3 regions of the Pantoea sp. B9002 genome follow, and region 2 is predicted to be linked to each of the others. Evidence: predicted binding sites of a transcription regulator. Region 2 holds the regulator's gene; each other region holds the start of a gene.
What was found. Region 2 encodes ArgR, which controls arginine synthesis, uptake and breakdown. Its sites were predicted from a motif close to ANTGAATAAAAATACANT; they were not measured.

Region 1: a site for ArgR is predicted at 1,694-1,711, ahead of argF (ornithine carbamoyltransferase). Genes of this name have one in related genera too.
Region 3: a site for ArgR is predicted at 1,503-1,520, ahead of argC (N-acetyl-gamma-glutamyl-phosphate reductase). Genes of this name have one in related genera too.

The regions. Positions count from the first base shown of each region.
Region 1 is NZ_JACAPA010000002.1:274,015-277,295, reverse strand. Features, by position in the region: gene HX773_RS01980 (GNAT family N-acetyltransferase) at 1-167, shown strand, start outside; gene HX773_RS01975 (tRNA-(ms[2]io[6]A)-hydroxylase) at 331-1,092, opposite strand; gene rraB (ribonuclease E inhibitor RraB) at 1,152-1,574, opposite strand; gene argF (ornithine carbamoyltransferase) at 1,737-2,744, shown strand; gene pyrB (aspartate carbamoyltransferase) at 2,988-3,281, shown strand, end outside.
Region 2 is NZ_JACAPA010000006.1:117,318-120,598, reverse strand. Features, by position in the region: gene HX773_RS04380 (YdgH/BhsA/McbA-like domain containing protein) at 100-366, opposite strand; gene yhcN (peroxide/acid stress response protein YhcN) at 457-720, opposite strand; gene argR (transcriptional regulator ArgR) at 1,210-1,680, opposite strand; gene mdh (malate dehydrogenase) at 2,105-3,040, shown strand; gene mscM (miniconductance mechanosensitive channel MscM) at 3,093-3,281, opposite strand, start outside.
Region 3 is NZ_JACAPA010000029.1:12,144-15,424, forward strand. Features, by position in the region: gene argB (acetylglutamate kinase) at 1-377, opposite strand, end outside; gene argC (N-acetyl-gamma-glutamyl-phosphate reductase) at 393-1,397, opposite strand; gene argE (acetylornithine deacetylase) at 1,567-2,715, shown strand; gene ppc (phosphoenolpyruvate carboxylase) at 2,962-3,281, shown strand, end outside.

The DNA.
Region 1 (3,281 bases), on a different contig from region 2:
TGGAATTCGCCCGTCAGCAGGGTTTTCAGCGCTGCTATCTGGAAACCACCGGCAGTTTGACGCGTGCGATTAAGTTGTATGAGTCGTTGGGGTTCGAGCTGATTGATAGCGCGATGGGTTGTACCGGGCATGTGGATTGTGAAGTGCGGATGCTGAAGGTGCTGTGATGTGCTGTGCTGGCTGTGATGTGCTCGCTGTCCCCCATCCCGGCCTTCCCCCGCATGCGGGGGAAGGAGATGCTGCCACATGCAGCTTCATCACTGGCATGTGGCAGCATCTTCCTCCCCCATTTATGGGGGAGGACCGAGGAGGGGGACAGCGGGCACAAACCTAAACCGCCGGCACCCCGCTATGAAAGCGTAACTCGCCATCCGGCTCGCTGATTAAGCGCGCTTCTGCCTCGCCAAACACCTGCACGCGCGGCGCAATCTCCTTCGGCGAAATCTGCTGCGCCAGCTTCAGGTAATCCTGATAGTGACGTGCTTCCGAGCGCAGCAGCGAAATATAGAACTTCTCCAGCTGCTCATCCAGATACGGCGCCAGGCTGGCGAAACGCTCGCAGGAACGCGCTTCGATGTACGCTCCGCAAATCAGCTTATCCACCAGCGCTTCCGGCTCGTATGTGCGAATTTCGCGAATCAAACCTTTGGCATAGCGGCTGGCGGTGATTTTGCGATACGGCAAACCGCGCGACTGCATGATTTCCCACACCTGGTAGAAGTGATGCAGCTCCTCTTTCACCAGCAGCACCATCATCTCCACCAAATCGTCGGCCCATGGCAGCTCGTTGCGCACGATGATGCTTTTAGTCAGATTCTTGTGGGCATTGATGAAGTTACTGTCCTGCTCGTCGCGGTAGATAAAATCTTCATACGGCTTGAGCCACGCCAGAATGGCATCACCACTCGGCTTATCCGCCACGTATTTACGGATGATAAACACCGCGGTTTGCGCGGCCTTCAATTCGCAAACCATATGATCGGTGAGCAGCAACGTCAGATTTTCCGGCTTGCGCGCTTCATCAATCCACGCGTGTGGCGTGCGGCAATGCAGGAATTGATAGATTGGTTCTAATAGCGGAGCGTAATTCATTGGCAGTCTTTTGTCTTACGGGGAAACGTTTCAGGGCGGCGAGCGCCGCCCAGTCATGCTTAGTGACGCACACCGTTGTCTTCTTCGTCGTCGATGAACTCGCCATCGTCGTCTTCATCTTCGGCATCAGGATCTTCAAAGTAGGTGCCCCAACCGTCGTAATCGACGTTGTAGCTGCCCGCCAGATTCACCAGCTGCTCAACCTGCGCATCAATCAGCTCTGGCTTCAAAGCGCCTTCGCTCAGAATATCCACACACATTACGGTGGTGCCGTCTTCCAGCTCCAGCTCTTCTGGCTCGCTCACTTCGTAGCCCAGCTTGAAGGCATCAACCGCGACCTTCTCCAGCGAGTCGAAGTTGTTGCAGGAGAGATGATGCTCAATAGTGTAAAGCGCATCTGGATCGCTGCCGTCTTCCAGCAACTCTTCAATGATCAGTCGCGTCTCTTCGCGCTGTTCTTCCAGCAATGCTTCATATGCCATGGGTGTGTCCTCAAATATTCGGCTGAATTCAATTATTTTCCCACACTGCCTCGCGCGCCACTACACAAAACAACAAGTTTCTTAACGCCGGGGTTGAAAATGCATATTCATACGGTTAGATTGAATTTAAATTCATTTTAATGTGGGCATCTGGAGCGCTGTATGAGTCAGCTGTATCAAAGACATTTCCTGAGATTACTGGATTTCACCCCCAATGAGATCGATTCTCTGCTGAGTCTGGCAGGTGAATTAAAACACGCAAAGAAAAATGCCAGCGAAACGCAGTTCCTGAAAGGCAAAAACATCGCGCTCATCTTCGAAAAAGACTCGACTCGTACCCGATGCTCTTTCGAAGTTGCCGCTTACGATCAGGGCGCTAACGTCACCTATCTCGGCCCAAGCGGCAGCCAAATCGGCCATAAAGAGTCGATGAAAGACACCGCGCGCGTGCTGGGACGCATGTATGACGGCATTCAATATCGCGGTTACGGTCAGGAATTGGTGGAAACCTTGGCTGAATTCGCCGGCGTGCCGGTGTGGAACGGCCTCACCACCGAATTTCACCCTACGCAATTGCTGGCCGACTTGCTGACCATGCAGGAGCATCTGCCCGGCAAATCGCTACATGAAATGACACTGGTTTACGTCGGCGATGCGCGCAACAACATGGGTAACAGCATGCTGGAAGCGGCGGCGCTGGTCGGTTTGGATCTGCGTTTGGTAGCACCAAAAGGCTGCTGGCCGGAAGAGGAGTTGGTGGAGCAGTGCCGCGTGGCCGCACAGCAAACCGGCGGCAAAATCACCCTGACAGAAGATATTGCCGAAGGCGTGCAAGGTGCCGACTTCATCTACACTGATGTGTGGGTCTCGATGGGCGAAGCCAAATCAGTGTGGGAAGAGCGTATCGCCCTGCTGCGTCCGTATCAGGTGAACAGCGCGATGCTGGCGTTAACCGGCAATCCGCAGGTGAAGTTCCTGCACTGCTTGCCCGCCTTCCACGATGACCAAACCACCCTGGGCCGCCAGATGGCAGAACAACATGGTTTGCACGATGGCATGGAAGTGAGTCATGAGGTGTTTGAATCGGCGCACAGTATTGTGTTTGATCAAGCTGAAAACCGCATGCACACCATCAAAGCGGTGATGGTGGCGACCTTGGGTAAACCCTGAGATCAGCGGAAGCAAACGTTTACCTCGTGCGTGATTTCCGCTTGATGCAAATCAGTGAATGCGTATAATGCGGCCCAATTTGCCGGAGGAAACATGCAACAGCGCAGCGCACAATTTGACGCTCAACGACGCCTGAAAGCGGGCGGCGCATCTGTTTCTTTCCGTCATCAATCGATCGTAAAAAAAGCCCCTTAAGCAGGGGCTTTTTTTTGTCCGCAATCCGGCAGCGCAGAGGAGAACGCTATGGCCAACCCGCTATATCGCAAGCACATTATTTCCATCAACGATCTCAACCGCGACGAGCTGGAGCTGGTGCTGCATACCGCTGCCCAGCTGAAAGCCAATCCCCAGCCGGAGCTGCTGAAACACAACGTGATCGCCAGCTGCTTCTTTGAAGCTTCAACGCGCACGCGCTTGTCGTTTGAAACCGCGATGCATCGTCTCGGCGCGTCGGTGGTGGGCTTCGCCGACGGCAGCAACACCTCGCTCGGCAAGAAAGGCGAAACTCTCGCCGATACCATTTCGGTGATTGGTACT
Region 2 (3,281 bases):
TTTTCTCCTCGTTTAATCAACAACCTGCGGCAGAAAAGGGGTGGCGGGTCGTCGATCTATTGCCTGGCGCCATCAAGACGCCGGACGTTCAATTAGTGATTATTTGTACAGTTCAGCAGTGACGTGGAAGGTATCGCCACGGTTGCTTTCGATGATGCGGTAATGGCTGGCACCCTGCGCATCGGCTTTCTGTGACAGTTCCTGACGAACGTTGGTTTGGTCGCCGTCAACACCGCTCACGCTGATGGTTTGGTTCAGAGATTGCAGCTGTTCAGCTTGTTGGTTGGAAACCAGGCTGGCGGCGCTCGCGCCAAAAGAAAGAACTGAAGCAAGGCCCAGTACTGCGATAGCTAATTTGGTTTTCATGATTCACTCTCCTGAAATGGGGGGCGGCAACCTGAGAGGCAAGAGCGTCTCAAACGGGTCGCCGTTCACATTGCGTCTTAAGTCAGAAACTTATTTATACAGCTCAGCGGTTGCGTGGTAGTTGTCACCGGTATTCGCTTCGATCACGCGGTAAGCTTTCGCACCTTGCTGATCGGCTTTATCATTTAACTGCTGACGGATATCCATAGGGGAACCGCCCACGCCGCTGACGCTGATGGTGCCTGCGGGTTGCAGATTCGCTGCCTGTTCGGCATTAATAGAATCTGCTGCAAAAGCACCAAATGACAGAGCAGAGAGAACACTCAAAGTTGCGATAGTAGTTTTAACGTTCATGATATTTTTCCTCGTCGTCTATTTTTATCTTTTTCTTTCGTGTGATTTGCATCACGAAACTAAGTATAGATCTAATCACCCATGAAATTAATATCCAGCTAATAATGTTTGGTTGTAATTCTTTATCCTTATGGCACTTTTTTAGAACCTGAAGTTATAAAAAACGCCTGGATCTTAACCATAGGTGGTTATTTCACCGTAAAAACAATGATCTACATCAAATTATCTTTTAGTGCGAAAGATCGTGGTTGATCTCGCTGGCTGATACACGGAGCGAAGGGCAAGACACTGAGCAGGATGTGTAAAGCAGCGTAAAATAGCGCATAAGATTAAGCAGGCGCAAAGGTCGTACCAATCATCACGGCTGAAAAGAACCGCTGGGCATATGGATAACTTATTATTTACAAAGGGATTTGTAACAGAATGGTTACGAATGAAGCGGGAAGGGCAAGATAACCGGCAGAGGAACTGCCGGTATTCAGCAGGGTTTTATAGCTCTTGTTCGAATAAAACCAGAATCGCGTCGTACAGCTGTTTTACAGAGAAGGTGCGCGCCGGGGTAATAAAGATGGTGTCATCGCCGGCGATGGTGCCGAGAATGCCTTCCGCTTTGCCCAGCGAATCCAGCAGGCGCGCAATCAGCTGCGCCGCGCCCGGACTGGTGTGAATCACCACTAACGCATCGTTGTAATCAATATCCAGCACCAGATTCTTCAGCGGGCTGGTGGTAGTGGGTACGCCGAGTTCAGCAGGCAGGCAATAAACCATCTCCATCTTGGCGTTGCGCGTGCGCACCGCGCCGAACTTGGTCAGCATGCGAGAAACTTTGGACTGATTGATATTCTCGAAGCCGTCTTCCTGCAGCGCCTGCACGATTTCGCCCTGGGAGCTGAATTTCTCTTCCTTCAATAAGGCTTTAAACGCCTTAATCAAGTCGTCTTGTTTCGATGGGTTTCGCATAAGCTACCAATTAAAAGAGGGTTGCAGAGGGCAACAGGCCCACGGCAGATAAATTATTATGCATTTAGATGAATTTTTATGCAATAAGTCTGATAAGAGAATCGCGGTAATGACCTGCGGGGCGGGCATCATAACAGAATATGAGGTTGCACCAAAATCGCGGGTGGACGCGCAAAGCGAAGGTTGCAAAGTTGTTATATTATTGAGGTGGTAACAACAATATCGATGATCATTGCCGTCCATTGTCTTCTGGCTGCGAATGAATCATTCAGGCGACTTCTGAAGTGGAGATGTCTCGGGAGCCGATTGCGGCGTAGTGTTTAGTGCGCGACAGGTTTAGTCGCTATCGCCTGAGAAGTTGATTAAACTCGTAACCTGATGGATTTTCGGCATATCTCTGCCCCACCTTAATAAGGAGTTCAGGATGAAAGTTGCCGTTCTCGGTGCCGCTGGTGGTATTGGCCAGGCGCTCGCACTGCTGCTCAAAACGCAATTACCCGCAGGCTCAGCTCTCTCACTTTACGATATCGCCCCGGTAACGCCCGGTGTGGCGGTTGATCTCAGTCATATCCCAACGGCAGTCACTGTGGAAGGTTTTAGCGGTGAAGATGCTACGCCTGCGCTGCATGGTGCTGATGTGGTGCTGATCTCCGCGGGTGTGGCACGTAAGCCGGGCATGGATCGCGCCGACCTGTTTAACGTCAACGCCGGTATTGTGCGTAACCTGATCGAACAGGTTGCCAGCACCGCGCCGAAAGCGCTGATTGGCGTCATCACCAATCCGGTAAACACCACGGTGGCGATTGCGGCCGAAGTGCTGAAGAAAGCCGGCGTATATGACAAGAATCGCCTGTTTGGCGTTTCCACCCTCGATATCATCCGTGCCAATACCTTTGTCGCGGCGCTGAAAGGCAAGCAGCCTAACGAGATTGAAGTGCCGGTGGTGGGCGGGCATTCAGGCGTAACGATTCTGCCGCTGCTGTCGCAGGTGAAAGGCGTAAGCTTCAGCGATCAGGAAGTGGCGGATCTCACCAAACGTATTCAGAACGCGGGCACCGAAGTGGTGGAAGCCAAAGCCGGTGGCGGATCGGCGACGCTGTCGATGGGACAAGCGGCGGCCCGTTTTGGCCTTTCATTAATTCGTGCCCTGCAAGGCGATGCCAACGTGGTGGAGTGCGCGTATGTAGAAGGCGATGGCGAATATGCCCGCTTCTTCTCGCAGCCGCTGCTGCTGGGCAAAAATGGCATCGTTGAACGCCGTCCGCTGGGCACGCTGAGTGCTTTCGAACAGCAGGCGTTGAACGGCATGCTGGAAACGCTGAAGAAAGATATCGCGCAGGGTGAAGAGTTTGTGAAGTGATGATCTCTGAGCGGCAATAAAAAACGCCCGGCAGATGCCGGGCGTTTTGTTTCTATAATCCACCAGATTTGAAGGTTTTATTGGCGGGCGCACCGTTAGTCGCGGGGTTTTGCTTTCCTAACGTCTCCATGCGCACCTGGAACGGCGGGAACGGCATCTCAATGCCGTGCTCTTCAAAGCCGCGCAGAATCAGCTGATGCAGTTCATGGCGCAGCGGCATGCGATGTCCCATCTCCGCCGC
Region 3 (3,281 bases), on a different contig from region 2:
GGCGTTGCGTTGCCAACGTGTCCCAGCTCTTCATCGAACTGCGCCACATTGACCAAACCGGCGTCGCCGAGGCACAAGCCCACTGCGCCGATGCCATATTTCTTCGCCCACGCCAGCAGCGTTTTGTTGGCGGTACCGGCTAACGCACCGGTAATAATGTCAATCTGATCGGCTGGCGTCACGCGCAAACCGTTCTTCTTTTTCACCGGCAGCGCGAGCTTCTTCATCAGCTCGTCCACCACGCAACCGCCGCCGTGCACAATGATCAGCGGACGCTGATGTTCATTGCGATATGCCAGCAGGGCATCAAACAGACGGGCCAGCGCTTCTTCGCTATCCAGCAGCACGCCACCCAGTTTAATGATCAATGGATTCATTGCGTTATCCGTTCGTTAAATCAGAGACAGCGTTTCGGGGAAGCCGAAACGAATGTTCAAACACTGAACCGCCTGCGATGAGGCACCTTTCAGCAGGTTATCTTCGGCAGCCACAACAATCAGGTGCTCGCCCTGCATGGCGAAGCCGATGTCGCAGAACGGCAAACCGACCACCGCTTTCAGCGCCGGTACGCCTTTGTCATACACGCGCACCAGCGGTTTGTCGTGGTAGGCGTTATGGAAAGCATCGGCCACATCCTGCTGGGTCACGCCCGCTTTCAGGCGGCAAGTGGTGGTCGACAAAATCCCGCGCGGGAAGCTGCCCAGATGTGGCGTGAAGATCACCGGCGTACCGAGATGCGCCACAATTTCCGGGTGATGACGATGATTAAACAGGCCGTATGGCTGCAAGCTCACTTCACAGAAGCTGGTGCCAACGTTGGCTTTGCGCCCTGCGCCGCTCACGCCGCTGGTGGCGTTGATCACTGGCCACTGTGCATCGTTAAGCAGGCCCGCTGCGATCAGCGGTTTCAGCGAAAGCTGGGCTGCGGTTGGGTAGCAACCCGGCACCGCAACCAGCTCCGCGTCTTTGATTTTGTCGTGCTGCCATTCGGCCAGGCCGTAAACCGCCTTGTCCAGCCAATCCTGATGCTGATGGCTGAAACCGTAATATTGCGTATAGAAAGCGTCGTTGTTTACGCGGAACGCGCCGGAAAGATCAAACACCACGCAACCTGCTTTGAGGAATTCGGGTGCCAGATCGTGGCTGACTTCGTGGGCGGTGGCGAGGAACACCACATCCACTTTGTCGGCCCATTCAGCGGCGTCGCTCAGCGGCTGCAGCGGCAAATCGACAATGCCTTTGAGCTGCGGATGCAAATCCGACAATAACTTTCCAGCATCCGGGCTTTGCGCTGAAACCGCCAAAGCGGTTATGTTCATATGCGGATGGCGATTCAGGTAGGTGGCAAGCTCTACGCCAGCGTAACCACTGGCACCAACGATCAGCGTATTCAACATCAGGCTGTATACCTTATTACAGTCACACGTATCGGGTCGCGGCCTTGCCCCGTTGCCCAGAATGCCGTTTGCAGAAGATTTGATGCTTCACATGCAAGCGACGTTATTGTATTTTTATTCACTATTAATGCATGAATATTGATACATCCTAACCCAAGGACCGTCAACAGTGAAGACAAAATTACCACCTTTTATCGAACTCTACCGCCAGTTGATTGCCACGCCATCAATCAGCGCAACCGACAGCGCACTGGATCAGAGTAATGAAACTTTAATCAATTTGCTGGCCGGCTGGTTCCGCGATATTGGCTTCAGTGTTGAAGTGCAGCCGGTGCCTGGCACGCGGCATAAATTCAACATGCTGGCGCGCAGCGGATTGGGCGCAGGCGGCTTGTTATTGGCGGGTCATACCGACACCGTGCCTTACGATGATGGCCGCTGGACGCGCGATCCTTTCACGCTGACCGAACACGACAACAAGCTGTACGGCCTCGGCACCGCCGATATGAAAGGTTTCTTCGCCTTTATTCTGGATGCGCTGCGTGACGTTGACGTGACCAAACTCAGCAAGCCGCTCTACGTCCTCGCCACCGCCGACGAAGAGACCACCATGGCGGGCGCGAAGTATTTCTCTGAATCCACCCAATTGCGTCCGGATTGCGCCATCATCGGCGAGCCCACCTCGCTTAAGCCGGTGCGCGCGCATAAAGGTCATCTGTCGAATGTGATTCGTATTCAGGGGCAATCGGGCCACTCCAGCGATCCGTCGCGCGGCGTCAACGCTATTGAGCTGATGCATGAATCCATCACCCAGCTGATGCAGCTGCGTAACACGCTGAAAGAGCGTTACAACCACGATGGTTTTGCCATTCCTTATCCCACCATGAACTTTGGTCATATTCATGGTGGCGACGCCGCCAACCGCATCTGCGCCTGCTGTGAATTGCACATGGATATTCGTCCGCTGCCGGGCTTAACCCTGAGCGATTTGGATGGCCTACTGAATGACGCGCTGGCGCCGGTGAGTGCGCGCTGGCCGGGACGTCTCACCGTGGGCGAGCTGCATCCGCCGATTCCAGGCTACGAATGCCCGGCCGATCATGAGCTGGTGCAAGTAGTGGAGAAGCTGCTGGGTGTGCCAACCGAAGTGGTGAACTATTGCACTGAAGCGCCTTTTATCCAGCAGTTGTGCCCAACGCTGGTTTTAGGCCCGGGATCTATCAATCAAGCCCACCAACCTGATGAGTTTATTGATACCGCATTTATCAAGCCGACTCATGCGCTTATCACTCAGGTCGTACAGCATTTTTGTCATTGATGAACAACAGATGGGGCATTTCACTGTTAAATCAGCAAATTGCCCCGTCATTGTTCGGGATTTGATAATAAGAATAACTTATCTCGCTTCGTTGCAAGCAAATTCTTTGAATTTCCGCCATTTAGCAGCACATTTACGCAGATTTAAGGCAATTGACGTGCAGGAAGATACGTGGCTAGATAAAAGACGATGTTATGCCCGTTGGGCGTAAGAGTATTAAAAAGACGATAAGGGTGTCAGGGTCCAATGAACGAACAATATTCCGCAATGCGAAGTAATGTCAGTATGCTCGGCAAACTGCTCGGGGATACGATTAAGGATGCACTAGGAGAGAACATCCTCGACCAGGTGGAGACCATCCGTAAACTCTCTAAGTCATCCCGTGCGGGAAATGACACTCATCGTCAGGAACTGCTGACCACGCTGCAAAATCTGTCGAATGACGAGCTGCTGCCGGTGGCGCGTGCGTTTAGCCAGTTCCTTAATCTCACCAACGTGGCAGAACAGTATCAAACCATTTCGCGTAGCGGCGATGGCGCTAACCATCCTGAGCTGCTGAAAAAGAC